3 regions of the Paenibacillus taichungensis genome follow, and region 1 is predicted to be linked to each of the others. Evidence: riboswitches for the same ligand, from Rfam matches in the RefSeq annotation. Region 1 holds a riboswitch; each other region holds the start of a gene.
What was found. A riboswitch is a leader RNA that binds a small molecule or an ion and turns the genes downstream of it on or off. The one in region 1 is predicted to bind thiamine pyrophosphate.

Region 1 (9,859 bases):
GCCCTGGCAGCAAGAATGGGCAACTCCAGATAATAAAGTGGCCCTGAGCCTGAGATTCCATGCTCGTATCCGTCACATCGCAGAGGAATGGTTTGGCATAGAGAACGTCGTTTCTGATGGTGAGGGGTATTATATGAGCCAAGTCGCATTCCCGGAGGACAACTGGTTGTATGGGTTCATTCTTGGATTTGGCGCGGATGTCGAAGTGCTGGAGCCTCTGCATATTCGGGAAGAGATTCTTAGAATTGCTGAACAAATTGTACAACATTATAAAGCCCCACCCCTAACCTGACAGACAGGTGTCCAGTTCCTCACGTTATACTTCTACTATATTCAAGTTGTACATAACGAGGAGGAATTGATCATGAACGTCACAGTATGCCAAAGCTGCGGAATGCCACTTACTACCCCTGCTCAATTCGGAACAGAAACGGATGGTACTACAACCCGCGAATACTGTATCTATTGTTATAAAGAAGGCAAGTTCGAGCAGCCCGATATTACGCTGGAGGGCATGATTGAAATGTGCACTGCCATCTTGAATCAGGAAGGTATGGACGAGGAATCAGCAAGGGCGATGCTGCGTAACCAGCTTCCTTTTTTGAAAAGATGGAATACCTCCGGCTCAGAACGGAACGTGACATTTGGGGCAGAAAATTCGGATGATTCCGTTGAATTTAATCAAAAAACTCGCGACAATCGGCTTTCCACAAAGCCCATTCGGTACGTCACATTGCCAGGAAAGCGCCTTGCAGGTGTGTCCGCCAGAACAACCAATGCCGTTGAGATGAGTGGCAAAGGCTGTATTCAGGGACTCTGGAACAGCTACTTCGCCTCAGATCATCAGCCTGCCCCTGAAGCGAACCGCTATGGCTGTTACGCTAATTATACAGATGGCATAAATGGAGAATACACTATACTGGTGGGTCATGAGGTGGGTCTGGATGAAGCGTTGCCTGAGGGAGTGAGTTCCGTTGACCTGCCGTCTGCAACATATGCGGTGTTCACCTCCAGAAAGGGCCCGATGGGCGAGGTCGTAGGTGAGGCCTGGGGTGCGGTGTGGGCCTGGAACAATCAGGGGGAGCGTACGTTTACCGGAGATTTCGAATTGTATGATGAACGAAGCCTCGATCCTGAGAACGTACAAGTGGACTTGTATATCGCTGTTCGCCAAGAAAAATAAGAAAAAAAGTGATTATGGTCATTTCTTAATTCCAATTTCACCGTTTCGATCTATATCCCAGTAATGGAATACCGCTCCCGGATTTATACAAAATGCTGTTAGGCTGTCAGGTTTTCCTGACGGCTTTTTGGCGTTTCACCTTTGTCTATCCATCGAAAAATGCCCTAATATGCACCCGACAACCGACCATGGTACCAAGTTAGCTAGCTTGCACCGTACCTATACAACCAGACAATATGTCTTAATTTCGACACAATTGGCATTCCCAAAACTGGGTCTATTCACTTAACAACCGCTTCTATCCTCCCATACGAAACCTCACATATGCGGTCCTTTTCTCCTGAATTTACTTAAAAACGTTTACATCTCCTGAATACGGGGTAAAATCACTACAATCCAATTGGAATTACACCTTAAAGTTGCTTGATTCGTCTAACAAGTCACATATACCTATTTGCGTAACAGAGACGATAACCCGTCGAAATACATAACCTATTAATAATCACATATGCATATTCAAAAATGCATTAAAGGAGGAACCAAGATGATCCGCATGCCTATTCAGCAAATGATCCCGTACCACCATCAATATCCGCGCAACACGGCGACCACTGCTCCCAAAAAGGAGAATGAGAACACTCAAGGTCTATCCTTTCATGAAATTTTGCAACAAAAAATGGCTAAAAAGAATGCTGCCCCTTCTATGCGATAAATGAAATGACGTGCGAATTGAGAATCGCTTACGTGGTTTGCACCGTTCCTCTGCGAAGTTGTGGATGAACGGTTATTCGCGTTTTCACGATAAATGTTGCTACCTCCGTATTTTAAATATGTACAGTCTATTGTCACATCCCTATAATGGGTTAAATATCTGCGGAACTTATATGAGACATAATCCATTTCAGGGGGCAAGTATGATGATGACCATTGGCTGTTTTCACGCTCACTATTCCAACATTTCACTGATTGAAGAAGCGCTCGCTCCTTATGAGGTTGAACTTGTACATTATGTCGATCCGGGGCTGGATCGCCTCAAACATGATGCTGATTTCACCGAAGCAGTTATACATGAGAAAGTATCACAAACGCTGCAATGGATCGCACATTGTCATGCCGACGCCATCCTTGTCACCTGTACCCTGTTTGCAGCCGTACTTGAGCAGGAGGTACAACATGTTCCCGTACCCGTGGTTGGTATTGATGATCCCTTACTTCAGGAAATGCAGCAGAATCCTGGCGAGTACATTCTAGCGTTTACCAACCCCGCAACGATTGAGGGAACGATGGCGCGGGTGAATCTGGCTTTGCAGCAAGATGATGAAGATGAGCAGCGACACGAGGCCGTGACCATAAAGACTGAAGCAGTACTGATCCCGGGCACATTCGAGTTAATTATGCGAGGCGATAAGGAAGGTTATCTTGCAGCAGTGAGCACCGGGTTACAACAACTTGCTGAGCAGTTCCTGGATAACACGGTAGTCGCAGCTCAACTGTCGATGGCTCCCGCAGCAGTACGGGTCACAACAGACACAGGCATAACGATCTATAGCCCGCTGGCAAGGCTTGCATCGTATTTGGAGAAGAAGTTGAGCTTGAAGCGGCGTTAGACTTTGAATCCGAGACGTAAGCCATTCAAACCATCTACATCTACAATTGACGGGAGGAATAAGCGTGCGTTTTCTTTATGTTGTTATATTATTTGTAGTTGGATTTGCCTGTTCGGCATTTTTACATGGAAGTAATCTCAAACTCAGTGATGCACTGTTATTTGTTATTGCCGGGATTTTATATAAAATGTGGAACAAGAAAAATCAAGAAACCCATACTGATGAGAACTGAATGTTCAGATGATTGTACACATACAAGAAATCAGAAAAAAGCTGTTCCTCTCCTCAATCACGGAGAAGAACAGCTTTTCGCTATGTCAGGCTGCCCAGATTACGCTGTAACTACGCCTAAGAGCGTGTCCGGTATTCCTCAGCCTTTTCCTGCATACCCGCTGCCACGGCCTCATTTTCGGACAAACCTTTATCTGCGGCAAAAGCACGAATATCCTGCGTAATGCGCATGCTGCAAAATTTCGGCCCACACATGGAGCAGAAATGGGCTTCCTTGGCCCCTTCCGCCGGCAACGTCTCATCGTGGTAGGATAGCGCACGTTCCGGATCCAGCGATAGGTTGAACTGATCCCTCCAGCGGAATTCAAAGCGTGCTTTGGACAGCGCATCGTCCCGCCGCTGGGCACGCGGGTGACCTTTCGCCAGATCAGCGGCATGAGCAGCGATCTTGTAGGCGATAACACCTTCCCGAACATCATCCTTATTGGGCAGGCCCAGATGTTCTTTTGGCGTAACATAACAGAGCATGGAGGTACCAAACCAACCAATCATTGCTGCTCCAATTGCCGAGGTAATATGGTCATATCCTGGTGCAATATCGGTCGTCAGCGGTCCCAGCGTATAGAACGGCGCCTCTTTACATATCTCCATTTGCAGATCGACATTCTCCTTGATCTTGTGCATCGGCACATGCCCTGGACCTTCAATCATCACCTGCACATCATGCTTCCAGGCGATTTGTGTTAGTTCTCCAAGCGTAGCCAGTTCCGCCATCTGAGCTTCATCATTGGCATCGTAGATGCTTCCTGGGCGAAGTCCGTCTCCGAGCGAGAACGCCACGTCATACTTTTTCATAATCTCGCAGATTTCTTCAAAATGGGTATACAGAAAATTCTCCTCATGATGTGCAAGGCACCATGCTGCCATGATGGACCCGCCCCGTGACACAATGCCTGTCATACGCTTGGCGGTGAGCGGAATATATCGGAGCAGCACGCCTGCATGGATCGTAAAGTAGTCCACACCCTGCTCTGCCTGCTCAATGAGCGTGTCACGATACAACTCCCAGGTCAGGGCTTCAGCTTCTCCATTGACCTTCTCCAGCGCCTGATAGAGCGGTACTGTTCCAATCGGTACAGGTGAATTGCGGATAATCCATTCGCGGGTCGTATGAATGTCCTTGCCTGTGGAAAGATCCATCACCGTATCCGATCCCCAGCGTACGGCCCAAGTCATCTTCTCCACCTCTTCCTCGATGGAGGAGGATACCGCAGAGTTTCCGATGTTCGCATTGATCTTCACATGAAAATGACGCCCGATCAGCATTGGCTCACTCTCCGGGTGATTGATGTTCGACGGCAGGATGGCCCTGCCACTCGCCAGCTCCTGCCGCACAAATTCCGGTTCCACACCCTCACGAATGGCGGCGAACTCCATCTCCGGCGTGATCAGTCCCTGCCGTGCATAATGCATCTGGGTCACGCAGCGCCCTGCCTGTGCCCGCAATGGTTTACCACGCAAGCCTGGATACTTCTCGGCTCCAGTTCGCTTCCCTCCTGGTTTCAATCCGTTATCCTCCGGTTTTACCGTTCGTCCCTGGTAGGCTTCAACATCTTCACGCTCCGTAATCCAGCGGGTACGCAGTGCTGGCAGCCCTGCCCGGATATCGGCATGAAATCCGGGGTCGGTCATCGGTCCGCTCGTATCGTAGACACGCAGCGGTTCGTTATACTCCACTCCTTGAGGAGTATTGGTGTCATGAAGGGCAATTTCACGCTCCGGTACTGCAATGTCAGGTCGTGAGCCATGAATGTAAACTTTGCGGCTGCCCGGGAAGGGCTGAACCCGTCCTGCCGTACCTTTTTCCTTTGCCAACTGCTGATCCTGCTTGTCCTGTCCCATCGTTCGGTTTCCTGTACTCATCGCTCTTGTCTCCTCCTCATTAGTGTTTGCCTGGATTGAAATACTTGCACACGGCTCCAAACCATCCACAACATAGAAAAAGAAAGAGCGACCCTACAACACAAAATAGAGACATACAATTCAAGTAATACAGACATACGAGGCAAAAGATATCGGAACCCAATGCTCGCCAATGCTCCCAGCTCTTTATCCAAAAGCAGCTCTGACACCAGCTTTCGCCTGTTTACTGTATAAAAAAAGCCGGTTCCCAAGGGAACCGGCTTATCTCCATCACCAATAACACACCTTATAGAGACTCCTTAGTGGAGCCTATCTATAGGTTAAATTATATGGTGTTCGTGATCGTATCGCCGATTACTTCCCTACGCTGGTATGATCCAGATCAGGTGCAAAGGGTCCGGAATCTCATGCGATTCCGTCTCAGTCCGGACAATTCGGACTCCCCCAGTAACGTTAACAAGTTGCAGCATCTAGGCCGCAGATTCATATTCATTTATGCTGACCCTGTTGGGCCATCCATTACAGAGTAGCGCAACCGAATCATAAAAACAACCTTTAAATTCCAGAAAATAAGATCAGGATAGCATAAGCCCCATCTGCGTAGCAGCTTCCTTCAACACAGGTGCGTATTCATGCAACGTTTCTTGCGAGAGACGGCTAACAGGCCCGGATACCGACAGGGCAGCAGCGATGTTGCCTTTCCGATCCATTATGGGTACAGATACTGCTGCGGCTCCCGGTTCACGTTCCTCATAACTTGTTGCGTAGCCGTATTCCAGAATGTCTTTCATCTGTGCCAAATATACTTTGGGATCGATAAATACCGGCCATTCCGGTCCATTCATCAGATCTTCGCGGTCCTCTTCGGTGGCAAAAGCCATCAGCACTTTGCTGGATGCTCCCACTGATAACGGAAGTCTGACGCCCACCGGAGCTACACGACGAATCGCCTGATCACTCTGCACGGCTTGAATTCGAATCCGCTCACTGCCATCACGCAGATATAAACTCACGGTTTCGCCCAGTCGATCTCTCAGCCGCTCCATCGCAGGAAGGAGCAAAATGGCAGGATCATCGCTGCGAGACATATGGGCAGACAGTTCCCAGATGCGTATGCCGAGTCGATACTTCTCAGTTGCAGCATCCCGGATTACGAACCCTTTGTCCTCCAAAGTAGCCATCAGACGATGGACTGTACTCTTGTGCAGACCGATCTGGCTGGCAATTTCCGTGAGTCCCAGATCACTGCGGGTTGTAAAACACAATAATATATCCAGCGCCCGTTCTACAGCCCGGACGGTTAACTTTCGGTCTTCCATGGCAAGTTGCCCTCCTCATGTTTCATCACATGAAACTTGGTTACATAAATTATATGAGAAACGGTCTCATCTGTAAACCAAAAAGCGCCATTTGGAATAGGGATATTTGTAAATATTTTCTTTTTATAAATTAGAATCCCCTGCATTTTGCACCCTAAGGAAATGTTACCCATATATCTTCAGAACTATATAACAATTGCGTAACAAATGGCCTCAATCAATTGACTTTGACTATATTGGAACATACGATAAAGATATATTAAATTAAGATTTTGCTTCATAAGTAGTCAGAAAAATCATTTATCCGCTCTGTTCGTCTCGTTGTTATCTTCATTTGATTTTTAAAGGAGGGGCAATCATGTATCCGACATCCCAGAGCGAAGCCCCGCTGCAAACGAAAGTGTCAGATCTGCCTTCTTCGTTATCACCGAGGCTGATCCGGTTCAAACATATTGTCGTGGCGTTGTTGCTCTCCGTTGTATTTTTTCTGCTCTTTTGTTTCATTGCACTACACGGTTATATTGCTTGGGTATTATCCAATCCAACTGTAGCGCCTGTATTCTCCAATCCCATGCAGGCGAAGAACATGAAGTATCAAGACATCACGTTTCCGGCAGCAGACGGCAGTCGAACGATGCAGGGTTGGTATATTCCGGCTGATGATAATGCAAACAAAACCATCATATTCAGCCATGGATATGGTGCGAATCGTGAAGAAACCTGGGTACCGATGTATGACCTGGCCCATTATGCTCATCAACTTGGCTTCAATGTGGTGATGTTCGATTACGGTTTCGCTTCACAGGTGAACAAAGCTGTCGCTACAGGCGGCAAAGCCGAGTCCCAGCAGCTGCTTGGTGCTATCCAGTTTGCGAAGCAGCGCGGAGCTCAGGAGCTTGTCGTATGGGGATTCTCCATGGGTGCAGGTACAGCCCTGCAAACTGGGCTGATTACCAAAGATGTGGATGCTATGATTCTGGACAGCACGTTCCTGCTTGAGCCGGATACGCTTTATCACAACATCCATAATCAGATTGATCTTCCGCGTCAGCCTACGCTGGAGATTATGAACCTGCTGTTCCCTATTCTGAACGGGACCGGATTGCAGCAGATTCCGTATCAAGAAGTGAAAAAAGAAGATTATCCTTTCCCGATTTTCTTCATCCATGGTACCGAGGATGAGAAAGCTCCTTACCCGATTGCTGAGCTGCTTGCCGGCAACCAAACCAATTCAAATTCCGATGAATGGATTGTGGACGGTGCGCATCATGAGCTGATCTTCCGGGAGCATCCGAAGGAATATCTGCGCCGTGTCTCCACATTCCTGAGTCATGTGACGAAGACGAGCAGCGATGATGTGGAAAATACCAATACCGGAGAATCGTGAAAATCCGATAATTCAAGAGCCCCTAGGGGGCTCTTTTTTTGTGTACATAGGACAACATACCTGAAGAATATACTTTTGGGATGTAATTAAAGACAGCTCTACCTTGTACATTACAAAATTGAGCGAACCGGGGAAACAAAATTCATTTCTTTTGCTGGATCTGAATTCAAATTCATCTGAACGGAGGTTTACCGCTTATGAATTGGTATGGATATGGGCATCTGCTTCCTCTGCGGATACTCGAAGAAGTCCGTTTCTGGAAAGAGCAAGAGAAGGAACATACGATTGTCATTCGTGCCTTGGTCCCTGATCTTGAACCCTCTTATGTTAAATGGCTTGCGGAATGGGAAGCGATCTTTGAGAATAGCGAACGAGTCGCGAATCAGCTGTTGAAGCAAATACTGCCTGGAACCCAGCCGCCTGCTCCTTACATCATCCGCTGCATTGAACAACTCGTAGCGGCTGCCTGCACACAATCGCGAGAGTTCATTAGACAGTTGTACGTCCTACTGGAGCAAAGTACTGCTGTTCAGCAAGTGCCGATTGCCAAAGTGGTTATTCTGCATTTTATACGTGAATCCGAGTATTTCCTGGGGGTACTTGAAACGCTGAAACAATCTGGAGCTTTGCGAGATTTGGTGTCTGATCCCAACGTACAAGTACAAGTTGCTTCAACGCCCGTTTCCGAACAGCCCTATCGTGAAGCTGTAGAAGAATCGTCCAATGTTGCGGGAAAAATCAATAACTCCACTCCAGCGTTACAGGCACAATCTTCAGCGACTGTACAGTCTCCCGATGCAAATGCAGAGGACACAACCAACTCTACAGCTGCGCCGGTCAAGGAGAAACCCGTGCCTATTGGAGGGCACACACTGCCACCCCTACCCTACGCCTACAATGCGCTGGAACCACATATTGACGAGATGACGATGCGCATACACCATGACAAGCACCATCAATCCTACGTGGACGGACTGAACACCGCGGAGAAAAAGCTGGCAGAATCGCGGAAAAAGAATAATTTTGAACTCGTCAAACATTGGGAACGCGAACTCGCATTTAATGGCGCAGGCCACTACCTGCATACGATCTTCTGGACGATCATGAACCCTAAAGGCGGAGGCAAGCCTTCCGGTATGCTCGCAGAGCAGATCAAGCGGGATTTTGGCAGCTATGAAGCGTTCAAGAATCAATTTACCGAAGCCGCCAACAAAGTAGAAGGCAGCGGATGGGCCATGCTGGTATGGAGCCCGCGGGCGCATAGATTGGAAATTTTACAAGCGGAGAAACACCAGAATTTATCTCAGTCCGACATTGTGCCTCTCCTGCCGCTTGATGTATGGGAGCATGCCTACTATCTGAAACACCAGAATGAACGCAAAAAATATATCGAGGACTGGTGGAAGGTTGTGTACTGGCCAGCTGTGGCGGAACGTTATGAAACTGCACGCAAGCTGTTATGGCCGCCTTATTAGGATTCTCGGGCTAAGCATAGCATCGGGGAGTACTCTGGAGCGCATTGAATCCATGGTGCTATATGTTGATGTAAAAAAAGAGATATCTCCAGCCGAATGACTGAAAGATATCTCTTTGAGTTTGAATACAACTATTTACTTGCGGATAGAAGCTGCCTCAATCGCTTCATAAGCCCAATGTGTGGCAGGTACATCCGACCAATGTCCTGCCGCATTCGTTTCAGCTTGAAGACCGATCAGCTTATTCAGCATTGTAACAGCTTCAGCGCGGGTTATCGGCTGACTTGGACGGAACATTCCATCCTTGTATCCGGTAACTACTCCCGCCGAACTTAATTGTTCTACTGCTTGTTGCGCCCAATGCTCGTTCATATCGTTAAATGCTGTCGGCGCAGTAGTCATCTGATCAGATGTTAATAACGGCTGTAACACGACAGCCATTTCCGCGCGGGTAATCGCTTGATCCGGCTTAAAGCTGCCATCTGTATAACCTTTAACAGAACCGGATTGGGCTGCTGCTGATATAGACGCCTGTGCCCAGTGGCTGGATGTTACATCTGTAAATTCATGACTTCCCTCAAGAGCAGATGTTCCCAGAATACGCGTGATTAATGTTGCCATTTCCGCACGAGTTACATTACGCTCTGGTCGGAAACGGCCATCCGTGTACCCCTGAATATAAGGTTGTGCTTTTAATGTGTTGTCTGTCCAGTCTTTGACCTTAACAATGGAGA
Region 2 (9,859 bases), 2.4 Mb from region 1:
ATCGCGGATCATGTGTTCTATCCTCAGGAACTGACGCTCGATAAAGTATACGAGATCAATAATAACAAGAAGTTTGATATTGTAGTGGACGCGGTTGGTAACCAGCTTCATGTGGGATTTGAGATGATTGCCAAAGGAGGCAAGATCATTCCTATGGGTTATGACGACAGCTATGAGGTGACGTTCAAATCAACTACCGTAATTAATGATGGTATTAGTATCATTGGTGCGGTAGCTAATCACTCGATGATCAGTACAGCATTGAAATTTGCACAAAGTATTCCGGAACTGGAGCAAATGGTTACCTCTACGGAACTGCTGAGTGATTATGAACAGGCATTCAATGGGACAATCGGGTATCATCTGCGTACCGGAGAGAAATTGCCCATGAATTCGGTTAAAACAGCTCTGATCTTGTAAGCATGTAGAATTAGCGGTTTTGCCGCTGTGAAAAGCAGGAATTCGCAGCGGTGAAACACCGCAGAAAAGGGGGAGATATCGATTGAAGCTGCTACAGGATTTGCCGAGAAATCCGCGGTACTCCATCTTACTTGAACCGGTATGGGCCATTCCGGGCACGATTGTTCTTTTTTATGCTCCCTTATATATGAAGGAAGCCGGACTTTCTGATATTGAAATTGGTTTGATCAATTCGGTGAATCTTTATTTTGCCTTTATATTTCAGTTATTTGCGGGTTCAATCACGAATAAGCTGGGTCGCAAGCGAACAACACTGATTTTTGATTTGATTGCCTGGAGTGTTCCCATGTTCATCTGGGCTTTCTCCCAGAACTTTTGGTTGTTTCTGATCGCTTACTTGCTGAATGCAACCTCCAAATTTGTGACGGTTTCCTTCAACTGTCTAATTATTGAGGATGTTGAGGAACACAAGCGATCCAAGGTATTCGCCATTCTCAACATGATCATTACTGGTGCTGGAGTACTGACACCGATCGCCGGGGTAGTGATTGCCGATTTTGGCATCGTGCCAACACTAGCCAGTATTTATTTTGTCGGTGGTATTCTCATGACCGTAATGTTCTTCATTCGCAACCGATATACGGATGAGACCACAGTAGGGAAGGAACTTATGGGAATGCATAGCCAAACCCGGGTGATTCAGAGTCTTGCTTCCAGTCTGCGACTTTTCGGCAAATCGTTCTACAAACGGAGGCTTTTACCGATTATTCTCATCACGGTGCTTTCCAATTTGATCCTGCAGTTGAACTTTTTTCAGGTGATTTTTTTCAAGGAACAGTTAAAATTCAATGATCAGATTATTTCATTTATCCCGGTTGTCACCGCTGTAACCGTCATGCTCTTGTATTTAGTCATTATCCCGCGTCTGAAACGGCGTTCAGAAGAAAAGTATGTCAGTTTCTCGATCATTTTGAGTACAGTGGGGGCAATACTTTTTCTGTTAATACCTGTGGGGAATATAGCCATGTTATTTCTGACTCTAATTGTACTGGCGGCAGGCAATTTCATCTTGCAAACGTATCGGGACTCACTGCTTATGAACCGATTGGGTACACATGAAAAAGCGGATATGTTCTCGGCAGTGCAGACCGTCATGACGTTAACAGCGATTCCATCAGGTTACCTGACAGGGCTGCTGTATCACTATAATCCCGTGCTGTTATTCAGTGTCATTCTTGTACTATATATCATACTCATGGTCATCATGTTATTCCTCCCTGATCCCCAGAAACACTCCCAGGCAATCAGTACTTACAAAAATATGTAGGAGAAGGGGTTTTCTGTATATGAAACGAATATATAATACAGAAAATGAACCTGGGAGGCATAGAAATGACAAACGTATTTGCAACAGAAACAAGAAACCAAATGAACTGGATTAATGAGCCGAAGACCTGGTCTTATACCGATCAAGGAGTTCTAATTGTAGAAGCTCAGGCTGATACGGACTTTTTCCAGGACCCAGCGGGTAAACACATCCGTGCAACCGCGCCATTTCTTTCGATGCCGGTGCCTAACGATTTTGAAATGACGACCCAGCTAACCGTGGACATGAAACATCAGTATGATTCCGGATGTTTGATGGTGATGGCAGATGAGCGAAACTGGTGCAAGCTTTGTTTTGAGTATGATGGAAAAGCAGCTACCATTGTGTCGGTAGTAACGAAGGAAGGTTCATCCGATGATTGCAATTCGGTTGAAGTTCCCGTAACCAATCCTTATCTGCGCATACGCAAAGTGGAAGACTGCATTTCATTCTTTTATTCACCCGATGGGGTGGAGTGGAAATTAATTAGATATTTCGGCATGCCGATAGAGGGGGAGATTCGGGCTGGAGTTGTTGGACAGTCACCAGCTGGAACGGGATGCACCTGTCACTTTTTATCGATGAATCTTACCCGTCCGGATGTGACTGCACGCTTCTAAGCCCATCTCCCTGCCAATCGGTTGATCATTGGAGGGAGAAAAGCGGAATGGTAAAAGCTTTTATTTTGGATTTTGATGGACTGATTGTGGACACGGAGACACCTTGGTTCTATGCTTTTCGCGATATTTATAAAGAGCATGGACTTGAACTTGGGCTGGAGCTTTGGTCGAAAAATGTAGGGACATCGTTTGAAGAATTTCATCCTTTTCTATATCTGGAGCAAGCGCTGCAAAAACCGATCGATCACGATCATATCAAGCTGCTTTCTGAACAGAAATACGAAGCATACCTTGGACAGGCAGCAATTCTTCCAGGCGTGCATGAGTTGCTCCTGTCTGCCCGTAAAAAGGGAATTCAACTTGCCGTTGCTTCCAGCTCTACCCGGGATTGGGTTCATGGTTATTTACGTACACTCGGCATTTTCGAACTATTCGATGTTATTCATACAGCTGAGGACGTCAAGCGGGTCAAACCGGACCCGGAATTGTATCTGCTTGCCCTGGAGAGTCTCGGGATTGGAGCATCCGAAGCGGTTGTGTTTGAAGACTCGCCGAATGGACTGAAGGCAGCCAAAGCCGCGGGGATTCGCTGTGTCATTGTGCCTAACGAGGTAACGCGTAATCTGGAATTCTCGAAGTATGATCTGCGGTTAACCTCGCTGGCAGAGATCACGATGGAAATTCTTTAACCCTGGTATTGCTTGCGTAACTCAATAGGAGAGATTCCTTCATATTTTTTGAAAACGGATCCAAAATAACTGGCGCTGTTGAAACCGACAGCCCGAGCAATTTCGTGGGCCGTTATCCCAGCGTCATGGACGAGCATTTCCTTGGCTTTCAATAACCGATATCGTGTCAGATAATCAAGCGGAGTCATTTGGAATTCCTTTTTGAATATCCGATTTAAATGCTGTTCGGTGACGTCCATTTGCTGAGCCAACATGGAGAGCGAGATGTCCTGATCATAATTTTGCTTGATAAAAGTAACCAGTCCGCCCAGCTTTAATCGGGCATCCGAGCGTTCATAAGCGCCATAACGATCACCATCAATCGTTAACCTGACCAGAAGCATGTACAGCAATGCGGATACGTGCCAGATCTGATCCTTGTGCCGGGACTGTAGCGCCAACGTTATTTCATGCAACAGGATATGAAGCATTCCATCTGGCTTGAAGGCGCGCAGCTCCCCGATCTGCAAGGTATGCAGAAACCGGGGCAATAAATAGCCATTAAAGGACAGACAATCGAACAACAATGAATTACTCAGATTGTCGTAACGATATGTTACCTCCGGAAACATAATAAGAGCTATTCCTTCCCGAATTGAAAACTCATGATTTTGGGCTGCGATTTTCCCTGTTCCCCCGATACACTGCACAATACTGTAATCCCGTGAATGGCCGTTCCAATTCATTAATTCGTCTACGGTCAGCTGATTTTGACCTGTAATCATAAGCGGCATATCGGGATCCAGTGAATTCCCCATACTAGGTTTCGGCATCGTTGTGTTATTCCTCATTTCGTTAAAGGTCGTGTGCGTAAATGGCGTGGATACAGCGTTAAAAGAAACCTGATTTGAATTATATTACATAAATAACATTTTATCGAAAACCTTTTAGGAACACGTATCATAATGTCGATGCCTTGCCATTATCAGACCAAGCAGTATGCGTTATAATGGTTACAGTGATTTAGGAAAGGGATGCAGTCATGAAGAAAGTCATCGTCGTAGGCTCAGGAATTCTTGGGGCTTCCACAGCGTATCAATTGGCTAAACGGGGTGCGGAAGTTCTTCTTATAGACCGGAAAGATCGAGGGCAGGCTACGGATGCTGCTGCCGGGATCATCTGTCCCTGGTTATCTCAGCGCCGTAATCAGGATTGGTATCAGCTTGCCAAAGCGGGTGCACGTTTTTATCCCAGCTTGATTGAAGAACTCAAGAGTGAAGGGGAAACAGAAACGGGTTACGCTCAAGTGGGTGCTCTTAGTATTCATACGGATGTGGACAAAATCAACAAGATGCAGGAGAGGGCACACCTTCGTAAAGAAGATGCACCGGAGATTGCCGATATTACCCGTCTAGATGCAAAAGAAACTCATGAGCGTTTTCCTCTTCTGGAGGGGAGCTTTCAGTCCGTCTACATCAGTGGTGCTGCGCGTATCGATGGACGTGCACTTCGTGATGCCTTAATCCGATCGGCTCAACGAAATGGAGCGGTCCTGATTCATGGGGACGCGACACTTCAATATGAATCGGACCGAGTGACTGGAGTGGTTGTGGACGGTAAAGTCATATCGGCTGACGAGGTTATCGTGTGTGCCGGCGCTTGGGCTAATGAACTGTTGAAGCCCTTGGGCATTGATTTTAAGGTTCATTATCAGAAGGCGCAAATTATGCACTTACAGGTTCACGATCGAAAGGACACTGAGAACTGGCCTGTAGTCATGCCTCCTTCGGATCAATATCTGTTAGCCTTTGATCAACAGAAGATTGTGATCGGAGCGACTCACGAAAATGATATTGAAGGATACGATACAAGAGTAACTGCAGGCGGAATGCAGGAAATTTTGAATAAAGGATTGGAACTGGCTCCCGGTTTAGCTGATAGCACGTTTCAGGAAGTAAGAGTAGGATTTCGTCCATTTACACCAGGTTTTCTTCCGGTAATGGGTGCTGTTCCAGGTTGGAATGGCTTGATCGCAGCTAACGGGCTTGGAGCGTCTGGGCTAACGATGGGGCCTTTTATTGGCAGTCAACTGGCCAAATTGGCTTTGGGTATGAATTTGGATATCGATATTCAGCCATATGACCTTGAAAAAGCAATGGATGATCAGAATTGAGGTGAACTATGACGTATTCACAGCGCTTAACTCACGGCTACTCCTCAGACATCATCTATCTGGAGCATCAGATTGCCATCGCAGAGGAGGAATTGGCAAAAGCTGAGGAAAAGCGGCGGGCATACGAATCGGATTTAGATCAGTTAAGAACGTCTCCCGGGTATCATTCAACTTCAGCAACGAACGTCTCTAATGAGGAAAAATGGGTCGATGAGTTAAACAAATTGCAAAGTATGATTAAAGATATCCGGACCCGACTTAAAGACTTGCAAGAAGATTTAGGGGAACTTGAAGATTAATAGGAATGGATTGACATTTGGAAAAACACATGTTGTAATAAGCCTGAGCTATTTGCAGGGGGACTGTTCGCAGTTGAGAAGGTTAAAACCTGACCCTTTGAACCTGTTAGTTAATACTGACGTAGGGAGCAAATAACATGTACTCATGTTATTTTGCCCTTGCCGAAAATAGGACAAGGGCTTTTTGGTCTGCATTTTGGAGGACAGAACGCGATAGCTGGATATGAAGCGGGGACATTATAATTTTAATAAAAGGAGAAATGATCATGTCATTTTCAAGAACGTTAAAAGATAAGTCCAGAACCGTATGGGAAGATGGATACAACCATCCTTTTTTACACGAAATGGGGAAAGGCACACTGGATCGGGAAGCGTTTAAGTTTTATCTTCTTCAGGACTATACATATCTGATTGAATATGCGAAGATTTTTGCCATGGGTGCGGTGAAGGCGACAGATGAAAAACTGATGACGAACTTTACGGTGATTCAACATGCTATTCTGTACGAAGAAATGGATTTGCATCGAAAGTATATGAATGAATTTGGGATTGCGCTGGATGAAAATCATGCTGTCAAACCCTCTCTATACAACAAGGCGTATACGTCGAATATGATGAGTGTTGCACAAACAGGTGGGGTTGCCGAAATCATGGCCGTCATTTTCCCTTGTGCGTGGACGTATTACGACTATGCTACAAGATTAAAAGAACAATATCGAGATTCATTAGAGGGCAATTTCTATCAGACCTGGATCGAAAATTATGCAAGTGATGACTTCCGCGACTCATTCGAATGGTTCTATGATACACTGGATGCATTATGTGAACATAAAACCGAGCTGGAGCTGGAGGCCTTAGAAGACATATTCAGAAGAAGTGTTGAATTTGAATATCTGTTCTGGGATATGTCGTATAAACGGCAACTCTCGTACTTGTGATGAATGCAATCTACTACAACCAGAGATAAGGATGAACATACAGATGGACAATCGTGAGGAACGTATCTATTTGCGATTTTTGAACGTGGAGGACGCGCCGACATTGCTGGATTTGCAGTTCCGTAACCGGGCTGTTTTCGAAGAGATATCGGCAAGTGAACGATCGGAGACGTTTTATACACTGGAGGGTCAAGTTGCACTTCTCGAAGGTTGGAACAAGGCCAGGGAAGAAGGGAAACGTTACTCTTTTGGAATCTTCCTGAACAATACACATGAGCTCATTGGAGAGATTTCTCTGTTCGAACTTGAACTGGATTCCACAGCCAAATGGATTGTTGGTTATGTGCTAGATCAAGTGCAGAATGGCAAGGGATACATGAGCGATGCCCTTCGGCTAGCACTGGATTTTGCTATGAATGAAGCGGGAATAAAACGAGTGGAGGCAGGTGCACTTCCCGACAATGCCGGATCAATTCGAGTGTTGCGTAAAGCGGGCTTCCAGGAAACGGACCGCCAGAATATTAAAATCAAGGGAAGTTGGAAGGAACATGTGATGTTTGCAGTGGATTTGCAGTAGATTGTTGAATACCGTAACGTGAACCACCTAAATCATCCAGGGGGAACTTATGAATAAACGGAAACAAATGTTATTGGACTCAGCACTTGTGCTCTTTGAGAAACATGGAGTAACCAACACCTCCATACAGATGATCCTAGACGAGTCAGGTGTGTCCAAAGGAACATTTTATAAATTCTTTGGTTCCAAGGATGATTGTATTCTTGCCATTCTGGAGCAGCGTGTACAGGAAGATATGATGATTCGCAAAGATTTGGAGAGCCAAAGCTATGCATCCGATTTTGACTTACTGGTAGATCAAATTATGGTGCCGATGATTTTGCCGGAAAAAAGCTTGTTGTGGAGCTATTCTGGACAGGCTTCTACTCTGGAGAATGCAATCTAGAGAACTTGACTCGTATGCAGTTAAATTGGTTATCTGAACGACTGGTACAGGTATTTGGTGAAGAATTAAAACCCTTTGCTTATGAAGGGGCTATTTTTGGTTTTGGCATGATCCATCAAATCTCGAATATGTGGAGAAACTTCCATCTTGCCCAACCGAATTGGAACCATCTTGTGCCCAAAATCCTGAACTACATTGAAATTTTGCTTCGTTCCATGCTGGAAAGGCAAGAGCATATTGTTGATTTTCCAAGTCTGTTGGTGATTGCTCCTGATTCCAAAGAAATTGCGGTGGATAAAAACAATCTGATTGAAGGTCTTCAAAAATTCAATCATTCTATTCTCCACTCGGAAGTGTCTATTAAAGCGAAAGAACTGACCAAAGGACTGCTTGCTTTAGTCGAGCAGAAAGAGATCAATATTTCCATGTTGGAAGTAACGCTGCAGGCGTTTCAAACGGAATTTGAATCGTCTTCTATGAATTGCGAAGCTAGCAGAATTGTCAAAGACTGCGGCTTATATCTTGAACAAATCAGGCAGGTTCCGATGGAGAAAACGAAATAGAACACGTTAGCGCAGCGGTTCTCACTGAAGTGCAGAGGCTTTTGTTCATTAGTAATACACAAAAAAGCGGCAGATTGGACGTAAAGCTTAGGGTCCTGATCTGCCGCTTTTTATATAAGATACATAGGCTCTACATGATGTAATTCATGTAAATGTTGTTCTTAATTTGTATTCATCGAGACTTTTTGTCTTACAGGCTGCTTGGAGTCTTCCTCCGTCGCTTGTTTGGTACGTTTGATGAAGAAGGAAAGTAGCAATCCGAGAACGGCAATGCCGATAATGACAACATAAGCATCATTAATTCCCTGGATCATGGATTCCATTCCCAACTGTTGCTGGGTTAAACCTTTGGCTGCACCCGTTGCCACCATGTCCTGTACATGTGCCGTTGTGCGACTAGTCATTACACTTACGAGCAATGAAGTACCCACAGCGCCAGCTACTTGTCTGACGGTGTTGGATATCGCTGTACCATGCGGCCCAAGTCTTGGAGGCAGTTGATTCAAACCTGCCGTTTGGATAGGCATCATGAGCAAGGCCATACCAATTCGGCGACCTGTTGACATTAAGACAAGGTAAGTATAACTTGTAGAATCGGTTAGATCGATGAAACCAATAGTGGTTACAATCGTGATAACCATCCCGATAATTGCCAGCCATTTTGCGCCAAACCGGTCAAACAATCTACCTGTTATTGGCATCAGGAAGCCCATGACAAGCGCCCCTGGAAGCAACAATAATCCGGACTCCAATGCCGTGTAACCCCGTGCATTTTGGAGGTATAAAGGAAGCAACATCATATCAGCATACATGATCATCGTGATCGCGATATTAATGACCGTGGTCAGTGAGAACATATTATACTTGAAAGCACGCAGATCGAGTAGCGGATTTGTAGACGCGAGCTGTCTCCATGTGAACAGTCCAAGAGCAATTACTCCTGCTGCAAGGCATATGATGACTTCTGCGCTTGACCATCCCAGACTTCCCGCCCGACTGAAGCCATACAGCAATGCACCAAATCCAATTGTGGACAGCAACACGCTGAGTGTGTCGAACTTGAGTTTGATTCGTTCCGATACATTTTTGAGATATACAAACGCAAAACCAATAACAATAACGGTTAGTGGGATCATTCCGTAAAACATCGTTTGCCATGTGTAGTTCTCAAGAATATATCCAGCAAGGGTTGGCCCAATCGCTGGAGCGAAAATGATGGCAAAACCGACCATACCCATCGCTGCTCCCCTTTTCTCAGGAGAGAACAGGGTTAGAATGACATGCATCAACAATGGCATGATAATACCAGCACCAGCTGCTTGAACCATACGTCCTGTCAACAATGTACCGAAATTACTCGCAAGGGCAGATATAATCGTACCGATGAGGAAAATAAACATCGAAGCTTGAAATAATTGCCGTGTCGAAAAGCGTTGCATGAAATAGGCCGTGACAGGAATGAGTACACCATTCACCAGCATGTAGCCTGTCGTAAACCATTGGGCTGTTGCTGCTGAGATATTAAAATCCCCCATCAGCTCCGGAGTTGCCACGCTCATAACGGTTTGATTCAATGTGGCAAGAAATGCACCCAAAATCATAACAAACAGTATGGGGCCCTTTTTTACGTCATCTCTTTCTTTTAATCTAGCCTGACTCAATCCATTCCATCCTTTCAATCCACACGTGACTAAATTTACAACGTGTTGTATAGTTTACATTGTATTTATTGAATTATATACATATTCCCGGAGATTACAATTTACGATTTTGGGTATTTTCGTTGCTTATTTTACGAAAAAATAAAATATGTCGTCTAATTCGGAAATAAACGACTGATCATTTAAAAT
Region 3 (9,859 bases), 230 kb from region 1:
GGCAATAGACAAGCCCAGTCCCGTGCCGCTAAACTTTTTGCTGCGCGAACTATCCATTACATAGAAGGGCTCCCAAACCTGATCCCACTGTTCATGCTCTTCCTTATCCGTTTCATTGGCGATACCGAAATGTGCCGCTTCCTCTTTCAGTTCAAGTGTAATGGTTATTCGGTCACCGCTTGTATATTTCACCGCGTTGGTCATCCAATTGTGCAGAACGGACTCCAGCTTCCGTCGATCAGCCAGCACCCATGTCTCGGCAGTCCATCGATCCTCCACTTCCACATGCAAGCCATGCTGCTGAAATACGGTTTCATAGGTATGAAGTGTCTCCGTGAGCAGTTGGCGAAGATCAACAGGTTCAAAATCATATACTTCGGCCTGCAGACGGGATAACTCCAACAGACGGTCAATTAAACCAGCCAGCTCTTCGCTCTGTTGCTGGATTACCCTAGCATAGGTTCCGTCATCCAGGCCATCTTGAATGCCAGAGGCATAAACTCGAATCAGGGAGAGCGGTGTTTTCAACTCATGCGAGATGTCCGAGATGAACGTTCGCAGGTTAGCATTTTTCATTTCCAAAGAATGTTGCGCCTGCTGCAATTTGTCGCTCATCACATTGATGCTGCGTCCTAAAGACTCAATCTCATCACCTGTCTTTATATCCACCTTTGCAAACGATAAATTGGAAATGGCTTCAGCCGTTTCGCTTAGTTTTGCGAGCGGTTTAACGATCCGGGCGGTATACAGCACGGAAAGCAGGATAAGCAACAGCAGCATGCCGAGCCATATGTACGCATTGAACTGATTAATAATTCGAATCGTCTCCGATGAATGGGAGATGGATTCGCCAACAGCAAACACGGTATCCCCCACCTTCACAAAGTTCACCAGAAAGCTTGATTTCAACTTGGTTTGATCATAGAATTTATTAACCCGGGCACCCTCACGCAGCGCAGAGATACTCTCTTCTGTCAGCCAAAATTTACTGAGGGCAATTCCCTTGCGGTTATATTGAAATAACAGTTGATCGTTAATATCATTCACACTATCCTTCAACGAAGCATAAGCGATAGCGACCTCGTATTGCGTTTCAAGGCTCTCAATCTGTGATATTGGAACGCCGTGTTCTGAAGCAGAGATTTCGGTCGTTAACTCGGCCAACTTCTGCTTTTCTGATACAAAAAATAGCTAGGCAGGAAAAACGTATTGACGATAAAGGATAGGAAAAAGACAACACACAATGCACCGATAATGCGCACGAGCAGTTTTCGGGTCAGTTTACTCATTTTGATCCTCTAGGCAGTAGCCCATTCCCCGGTAGGTTTTGATCGAATCTTCTCCAATTTTCTCACGCAGTCTGCGGATATGAGTGTCTACGGTGCGTTCCTCGCCGAAATAATCGAAACCCCACACCTGATCCAGCAAAATTTTACGGGTTACAATCTGCCCCTTATTCATTCCCAGTACCTTCATTAATTCGAATTCCTTATGGGTTGCCCCTACATCAACTCCACCACGGTAGATCTTCTGGCCTTCCAGATCCAAGGTCAGTTCTCCCACAATAATCTTGGAGGAAAGTTGCAGCAGCTTCTTTACACGCAATAGCAGGATACGCGAGTCAAACGGCTTGCGCAGATAATCATCCGCCCCGGCCTTCAAGGCAACAAACTCATCATCTGATTCCCCTTTGGCTGTCAGCAGCAGTACCTTCGCCCGACTCGTACGCTTGATTTCCCGGCACACCTCGACACCGCTGCGACCTGGCATCATCCAATCCAAAACCGCCAAATCGATTTGATTATTATAAAAGAGATTCAGGGCTGCTTCCCCATCCTCGGCCAAAAACACTTGAAAGCCCTCTTTAACGAAATAGGCTTTTAATATTTGCAGCATCAGCGGCTCATCATCCGCGAGCAGCAGGTTCATATCTGCGCCTCCTTTCCAAACTGGATTCTACTATACAATCTGTACGTTACAGCTGTGTGACATACCCTTCTGGTTTTTCCCTTTTCCACATCCTATACTGCGGCCTCCGTAACACAAAAGCGCTGAACACTCTCCACTGGTCCCAACATCACAGGCAAAACAAAAAGGAACCCCCACAAGGGTTCCACTTTTTACTTCTCCACACAGGTAATCTGTTTAATTCTCTTCATCCTGGTGAGGCATAACCAAATATTCAGCACCGCCCATATAAGGCTGAAGTGCAGCTGGAATACGAATGCTTCCATCCGCCTGCTGATGATTCTCCAGCAATGGGATCAGTATACGTGGCGAAGCCACAGCCGTATTGTTCAACGTATGGCAGTATGCAAGCTTACCTTGGGCATCACGACAACGAATATTCGAACGCCGAGCCTGGAAGTCATGCAGATTCGACGACGAATGTGTCTCCCCGTACGCATTGCGGCTTGGCATCCAGGTCTCAATATCGTACTGTTTGTACGTTTTCTGCGACATATCCCCTGTACACACAGCCACTACACGATAAGGCAGTTCCAGCAATTGCAGTAATTCCTCGGCGTGTCCCGTAATCTCCTGTAGCATTCGCTCCGATTCTTTCGCATCCGGTGCACAGATAATGACTTGTTCCACTTTGGCAAATTGATGCACCCGGTACAATCCGCGTACATCCCGCCCGCCTGAGCCAACCTCACTGCGGAAACATGTCGATGTGGCTGCCAGCTTGATTGGCTCCTGTACATCCACAATCTCATCCGCATAATACGAAACCAGCGGCACTTCCGATGTTCCCACCAGCCACTTGTTCTCGCCCACTAATTCATAGACCTGATCCCGTCCTGTGGGGAAGAACCCCGTGTTCAAAAGGGTATTCTCCCTCACCATCAGAGGAACTTCCATTGGCGTAAATCCATGCTTCAGCAGCAGATCAAGCGCAAGTTGCTGTACAGCCCGGTGCAGGAGCAGCCCTGCTCCTTTGAGCACATAGCTTCGTGTTCCGCCGATTTTCACCCCACGTGGGATGTCGATTAGGTCATGCCGTTCACCGAGCTCTACGTGATCCTTGGCCTCATAATCGAATACCGGCAGCTCACCCACACGTCTCAGCTCCACATTATCCTCATCCGATGCACCCACTGGCGTGTCCGGCGATACAACATTGGGTACCAACCATTGCAGCCTTGTCACTTCCTCTTGCACAACGGCAAGCTTGGCTTCAACTTGCTCTAACTGACCATTCAGCTGTTTCACCTGTTCCCTTAAACCCTCGGCTTGTTCACGCTCACCAGCTTGCATCAGTCTGCCAATATCTGCAGATAACGAATTACGTACTCTACGTCCTTCTTCCGTTTCCAGTAAAAGTGCTCTGCGCTCCTCGTCCCGTTCCAACAATTCGCGAATACTGATATTCATTCTCTTGCCAACTGCCGCAGCTTGCACCTCTTCTGCATGCTCCCGAATCCACTTCATTTCCAACATGGTCACCGTCTCCTTTGGCTGTAAAAATACAAAGAGCGCCCTCATCCCTTGGGACGAGGAGCGCTCTGCTCGCGGTGCCACCCAACTTGCCAAACCAGAATATTCTGGTTCAGCCTCTTGGTCCGCGATAACGGGCGGTTCCGGTTAACTTGGGGAATGGTTCGCTCCCCTGGCGAAAACGCCTCCGAGTTGGATGCTCTTCAACGGCATGGTCCGATCTGTAATTGTTGTTTTTCAGTATATACGAACTTTAGCCTCCATTGCAAGTTATCCGTGCACACCCTTACATGTCCTGTTATGATAGAGATTGTTTGTTTTTAGGAAATACTCCTGAATGGCAGACTTACTACATAACATAATATCTAGAAGGAGTTTTTCTTCATGAAAAAATTGCTTTGGATTGGATGCTTATCCTATTTCCTCATCGGACTTGCCCATGTGGTTCTCGGCTCCATCCTACCCGTTGCTCTTGAACATTATGGCAAGGATTATAGTCAGGGAGGCACACTGATATTTGCCCAATTTGCCGGGTTCCTGGGTGGTGTATTGTTATCTCCGTGGTTGAATAAACGCTTCGGGAAACGAGGCGGTCTATTAATTGCCGCAGCTCTGCTCTGCATCGCAGAGTTATCCTATATGCTGCTGCCTCCTTGGGGCTGGATGTTCGTCATTGCACCTGCAGCCGGATTCGGATTCGGTATGATAGAAGCTGTCATCGGTACAATCATTATTGCTGCAATTAAAGATAATACGGCGGTTGCCATGAGCCGACTTGAAGTGTTATTTGGTATCGGCGCCATGGTCATGCCTCTCATTGCAAGCGGTCTGATTTCTGCCGGGTACTGGCGCATGTCGTTCCTCGTGGTTGCCGTCTGTGCAGCGATGACTTTTATCTTCTGGGCCAAAAGTTCATTCGGTGAGCTGGACAACGAGCTGAGTCGCCGTAGCTCAGAGCAGACTCCTGTACACACTCACGCTGTTGAATTGCCAAATGAAATGAATCCTACAGACATTAAACCTACTCGTTCAACCTATCACGGCCGTAATTTGGCTCTTCTGTCTTTATTTGTTTTATTTTTCTTTCTCTATGTCGGCACTGAAATGAGCCTTGCCAACTTCATGCCAGCCATTCTGATTGAGAAAATGAACATGAAGGAAGCAGGTGCTGCACTTAGTGTTACCTGCTTCTGGATCGCCATGTCTGTTGGACGACTTTTTGCCGGATATATTGCGGAGAAATTCCAATATCGCGTCTACGTTCTGTACAGTTGCCTTGCAGCAGTTGTACTGCTGATGATCTTTCCTTTTACCAACCAGATCTGGTCGGCATTTCTGATCATTCTGTTGCTCGGGCTCGCATTATCGGGCGTATTCTCCATTGCCCTCGTCTTCGCCAGCAAAATGCTGCCTGGAACAGAAGAATCGACGCCCAGCATCCTGATTGCATCAGGTGGGGTTGGTGGTGCCATTCTGCCTTTGGTTACAGGCTGGAGTCTGGACCATCTGGAGGTTAACCAGTCGGCATGGATGCTTGCCATTTTTGCAGTTGGTCTGCTGATTATCAGCGTGATTGCGTATCAATGGCAGCGTAGGCATACCGTGAGTTCAGCATCGTAATATCTACCGAACAGAAGATAAAATTAAATTCAATTAATCATAGTTGTAAAAAGTTAGGCGTCGTAGCGTGAATGCTACGACGCCTTTTTTGATTTGAAAATGCACAATTACTTCTTTATCTTAGACCAGTGGACGATTGCCCAGGAAATACTTTCAGATGCTCTAAATCGGAACTAACGTTATTTAGGTTGAAGGGACTACACTCCCTTTATCCTTAATGAATTTACCAAATACATATCGAACGAGTGGTCCCAGAATAATGATTTGGTAAGGAAGCGCCAGGCTGAAATTACGAGCAATCGTATGAAGATACGTATTTAGTACGGATGCTCCACTTAACTGATTCGCAAGGTAAGCGGAAATCATTCCGTACAAGGACATGATCAGAACCATTCCAATTACCATGAAAAATGACATAGCGAGCACGCCCAAAATTTTATTGGATTTGTCAAAAGGTAAGGAAAATGCAATTTTTCTCGCTACAGGTCCAACAATGAAGGACTCCACCAGGAACGCAATGATAAAACACAATATGAATTGAAGCAGTATATCTAGCGCGGACATCTTGCTCAATAACCCATTGTGCCATAAATTGAAAGTCATCATGACGACGACCATCCCTGTGCACATCATCATTCCAAAAATAATCTGTTCTTTCTTCGTTGTTGGCAAATCTCTCATCCTCTCTGTTTACCTTCGTAATTATAGAGATAATGACCCCCTCCTCATAAGTGAACATTCTGTGAACAATTATAATTTTTCCAAATTAAAATCTTATTTGACAACCTCGTAGTACAGCCCTATGATATCCCTTAAAATGGTAGAAAATATTCGCTACATATAAGGAGGATTTTGATTATGAGTTTTCAAAAGCGCATTGACCACGTCGGCATTGCCGTTCGTGATCTGGAGACCACGCTGCGTTTCTATACGGAGATTGTTGGTCTTGAATTGAAAGACCGGGTAACCCATACCAACGGTGTCATTCAGCTCGCCTTTCTCGGCTTCAACGGAAGCGATGAGACCGAGATTGAGTTGATTCAGGGATACAGCGACAAGCTGCCTTCCGAAGGTACGGTGCACCATTTTGCCATCCATGTCGATGACCTTGATTCTGAGTACAACCGCATTAAGGCAACTGAGGCCGAATTTATTGATGGTGAGATGATTACACTGCCTAACGGTTACCGTTATTTCTTCATCTATGGACCTGAAAAGGAATGGATTGAGTTCTTCCAGCGCTAAGAATTGGAGCTGATTTATGAACATTTTAATTACCGGCGCAGCCGGAAAAATTGGACGTGACTTGTCCCAACACTTGTCAGAAGCATTTCACCTTCGACTAACGGATTTGAATATCAACAGACTACATACGTATCAAGGGACAAGCCATGAGATCATGACACTGGATGTGACAGATCCCGAAGCCTGTCAGCACGCTTGCGAAGGCATGGATGTGGTTGTACATCTGGCGGGAGATCCTTCCCCGCATGCCGGATTCTATGAATCGTTGTTGGATATTAATATCAAGGGAACATTTAATGTATTCCGTGCAGCTAAGGACCAAGGTGTGCGGAGAGTCATTCTGGCAAGCAGTGCACAGACGATCGAGGGGTATCCCATTGATGCTCAAGTCTATCCGGACATGCCGACACGCCCACGGAATTTGTACGGAGTTAGCAAATGTTTTGGTGAATCGCTCGCTTCCTATTTTGCGTATACCGAAGGTTTACAAAGTGTAGCAGTACGTATAGGTGCATATGATGATTTTCAACCAGATGGACCCGCGCTGGAGGCAAGGGATATGAGCGCGTATATTAGTCCGGCTGACTTGTGTGATTTGATGTTCAAAGCCATTACAACTACAGATCTGGAGCCCTTCACCATACTGCATGGAATCTCGAATAATCGGTTTAAACGATTGAATCTGGAAACCACTCAGAAACAGGTAGGATATGACCCGAAATCCGATGCTTTTGCACTCAGTCAGATTTCCTTATATGATTCGCCACGTTAATTATTGAAAAGAACACATCTAGAGAGGTCGTTATACGCATGTATAATGGCCTCTTTGATTCATTCATACGTGCTCCAATCCAGTTCCTGACTGGACATGCATGGGCCTCTGGCCTATAATTACACCTAGTAATGCCCGTAACTTCATAGTTTCCCAGGGGAGTCGGAATAGGCCGGCTGAGAGTGTATCCCACCAAGATACTGACCCTTAGACCTGATCTGGATCATGCCAGCGTAGGAATCGGAGTATATCGAATTGGCCCAGCCTCTTTGCTGAGTGCCACATCTCTAACGCCTGCACGCGTCCCGGATTAACGGGGCGCTTTTTTTAATGTTCTTTTATATAGCCAGAGAGCTAAAAAAAGTGACGTCATCCGGATCATAGCTGGTATAAATCTGTCGATTTATGCAAGAAGCTTGGATATGAAGCCAAGGAGTACCCCGCGCCACTGGCCGGACAACATGAAGGAGAGAAATGAAGATGAGATGGCGTAAAATGATGGGCCTAATGCTCTTGTGCGTACTACTAGTGGCTGTGGCCGCATGTGGCGGCAAAGAAGCTGCACCTTCAGGAGAAAATGGCAGCAGCAACACCGAAAACAGCAATGAAGGTGACAACGCAGCCCTCAAGGACGTTAAAGTGGTGCTGGACTGGACACCAAATACAAATCATACCGGCCTGTATGCGGCCGTAGATCAAGGTTTTTACAAAGCCGAAGGCTTAAATGTCGAGATTGTACAGCCAGGTGCTGGAGGCGCGGATACGATGGTAGCTTCGAACGAAGTGCCTTTTGGCGTAAGTTATCAGGAGAGTGTAACCCAGGCCCGCACACAGGGGGTACCGCTCGTGTCCATCGCTGCAGTCATTCAGCATAACACGTCCGGATTTGCCGCTCCGGTGGATCGGAACATCAAATCTCCCAAAGATTTTGAAGGCAAAACCTATGGTGGCTGGGGCTCCCCGGTGGAAGAAGCTGTAATGCAGTCCATTATGGAAGGCGAAGGCGCCGATGTATCCAAAGTAAAAAATATTAGCATGGGTGATGCAGACTTCTTCACCGCTGTGAAACGCGATATCGACTTTGCCTGGATTTTCTACGCATGGACGGGCATTGAAGCCGAACTGCGCGGCGAACCGATCGACATGCTGTATGTAAAAGATTATTCCGAAGCTCTGGACTACTACACACCGGTACTCGTTACCAATGAAAAGACGATTCAGAACGATCCCGAGCTGGTTAAAGCGTTCTTGAAAGCGACTTCCGAAGGATATCAATATGCGATTGAACATCCCGAAGACGCTGCCAACATTCTGATCAAGGCTGTACCGGATCTGGATAAGGATCTTGTACTCGCAAGCCAGAAGTGGCTGAGTCCAAAATATCAGGATGACGCACCGCGCTGGGGTGAGCAGAAGCAGGAGGTATGGCAGAACTACACGGATTGGATGTTTAGCAAAAAACTGCTCGATGAGCAGGTAGATGTATCCAAGGCGTATACGAACGAGTTCTTACCCCAATAAAATTATCCATATAAAATGAACTTAGTATTTATACGAGGACGAAGAGGACAGAAATAACGTGAAAAAGCGAAGCGTTCGCCTTTATCACCGGATTTTCCCTTTGGAGAAGGGAATCAAAAAAATCTGGGGATAACAGCGATTGGAAGGTTATTCTGTCATCGAAGTGGCAAGTGTAACAGTCATTAGTTCATTTTATACATTTCGAAAGGAAACGTGATCTCTCATGGCAAGCACACTACTTAGCATTCAAGTCATTCCCAAAACGCCAAATGGCGAAAATTCCTATCCTTATGTTGATCGTGCCATTGAAGTTATTCAGCAGTCCGGCTTGAAATATCAGGTTAATCCACTGGATACCACGATGGAGGGAGAACTGGAGGAACTGCTCGAGGTTGTCCGCAAAATGCACGAAGTTCTCGTGGAAGCTGGCAGCCCAAGCATCATCTCACAGATCAAGATCGCCCATAGCCCAAGCGGCTTCAGCATGGACACCCTGACGGAGAAATATCGCTAATGCATGCCTATTGGAAAAGCGTATGGCCGCCCTTTGTGGCGGTTATTCTCTTTATAGCGATATGGCAGGGAGCTGTCTCCCTGTTCCATATTGAGAAATGGATGCTGCCTGCGCCTTCAGACATCGCCCATGAAGCAGCGTCCCAGGCCGAGCGACTTGGCATGCATGCATGGGCAACAATCCAGCTGACATTGATTGGGTTTGCAGCAGGTACACTTGTGGGATTACTGATTGCGATGGTGCTGCATCTGATTCCATTTTTGAAATCTGCACTCTATCCATTACTTATTCTTAGTCAAAATATACCGACCATTGCGCTTGCTCCGCTCTTGCTGATCTGGTTCGGATTTGGGCTGCTGCCCAAACTAATTACCATCATTCTGGTCTGCTTCTTCCCGGTGGCTGTAGCTGCCATGGACGGATTGACCCGCACCGATGCGGCCATGATGAACTATATGCGCATGGCTGGTGCAAAACGCGGCCAAATTTTCTGGAAGCTCGAACTTCCACATGCATTGCCCTCGGTGTTCTCGGGTATTAAAATTGCCGCTACGTACAGCGTCATGGGTGCGATTATCGCCGAATGGATCGGTGCAGATAAGGGTATCGGTTATTATATGATGCTGCAAAAATCAGCCTATCGGACGGATCGTCTGTTCGTGGCAATCATGATTATTGTGGCATTGAGTCTGCTGCTCTTCCTGCTCATTGCGCTACTGGAAAAGCTGCTCGTACGCTGGCGTCCA

Region 2: linked by a shared signal. The riboswitch ahead of tenA (thiaminase II) and the one ahead of thiC (phosphomethylpyrimidine synthase ThiC) in region 1 are both predicted to bind thiamine pyrophosphate.
Region 3: linked by a shared signal. The riboswitch ahead of ACR1R9_RS25120 (ABC transporter substrate-binding protein) and the one ahead of thiC (phosphomethylpyrimidine synthase ThiC) in region 1 are both predicted to bind thiamine pyrophosphate.

Annotation. Positions count from the first base shown of each region.
Region 1 is NZ_CP194720.1:5,344,319-5,354,177, forward strand. Features, by position in the region: gene ACR1R9_RS23975 (helix-turn-helix transcriptional regulator) at 1-292, shown strand, start outside; gene ACR1R9_RS23980 (zinc ribbon domain-containing protein) at 365-1,183, shown strand; gene ACR1R9_RS23985 (hypothetical protein) at 1,728-1,895, shown strand; gene ACR1R9_RS23990 (hypothetical protein) at 2,098-2,790, shown strand; gene ACR1R9_RS23995 (hypothetical protein) at 2,855-3,022, shown strand; gene thiC (phosphomethylpyrimidine synthase ThiC) at 3,139-4,923, opposite strand; TPP riboswitch at 5,287-5,400, opposite strand; gene ACR1R9_RS24005 (IclR family transcriptional regulator) at 5,520-6,263, opposite strand; gene ACR1R9_RS24010 (alpha/beta hydrolase) at 6,622-7,650, shown strand; gene ACR1R9_RS24015 (Fe-Mn family superoxide dismutase) at 7,848-9,125, shown strand; gene ACR1R9_RS24020 (S-layer homology domain-containing protein) at 9,261-9,859, opposite strand, start outside.
Region 2 is NZ_CP194720.1:2,949,246-2,959,104, reverse strand. Features, by position in the region: gene ACR1R9_RS13215 (zinc-dependent alcohol dehydrogenase) at 1-420, shown strand, start outside; gene ACR1R9_RS13210 (MFS transporter) at 503-1,747, shown strand; gene ACR1R9_RS13205 (DUF1349 domain-containing protein) at 1,813-2,406, shown strand; gene ACR1R9_RS13200 (HAD family hydrolase) at 2,454-3,095, shown strand; gene ACR1R9_RS13195 (AraC family transcriptional regulator) at 3,092-3,892, opposite strand; gene ACR1R9_RS13190 (NAD(P)/FAD-dependent oxidoreductase) at 4,117-5,247, shown strand; gene ACR1R9_RS13185 (hypothetical protein) at 5,256-5,546, shown strand; TPP riboswitch at 5,593-5,691, shown strand; gene tenA (thiaminase II) at 5,813-6,484, shown strand; gene ACR1R9_RS13175 (GNAT family N-acetyltransferase) at 6,528-7,061, shown strand; gene ACR1R9_RS13170 (TetR/AcrR family transcriptional regulator) at 7,111-7,446, shown strand; gene ACR1R9_RS13165 (hypothetical protein) at 7,461-8,009, shown strand; gene ACR1R9_RS13160 (DHA2 family efflux MFS transporter permease subunit) at 8,171-9,610, opposite strand.
Region 3 is NZ_CP194720.1:5,576,625-5,586,483, forward strand. Features, by position in the region: gene ACR1R9_RS25085 (sensor histidine kinase) at 1-1,164, opposite strand, end outside; gene ACR1R9_RS25090 (response regulator transcription factor) at 1,282-1,929, opposite strand; gene serS (serine--tRNA ligase) at 2,146-3,444, opposite strand; gene ACR1R9_RS25100 (MFS transporter) at 3,826-5,061, shown strand; gene ACR1R9_RS25105 (hypothetical protein) at 5,245-5,733, opposite strand; gene ACR1R9_RS25110 (VOC family protein) at 5,920-6,306, shown strand; gene ACR1R9_RS25115 (NAD-dependent epimerase/dehydratase family protein) at 6,323-7,078, shown strand; TPP riboswitch at 7,224-7,336, shown strand; gene ACR1R9_RS25120 (ABC transporter substrate-binding protein) at 7,559-8,599, shown strand; gene ACR1R9_RS25125 (thiamine-binding protein) at 8,823-9,113, shown strand; gene ACR1R9_RS25130 (ABC transporter permease) at 9,113-9,859, shown strand, end outside.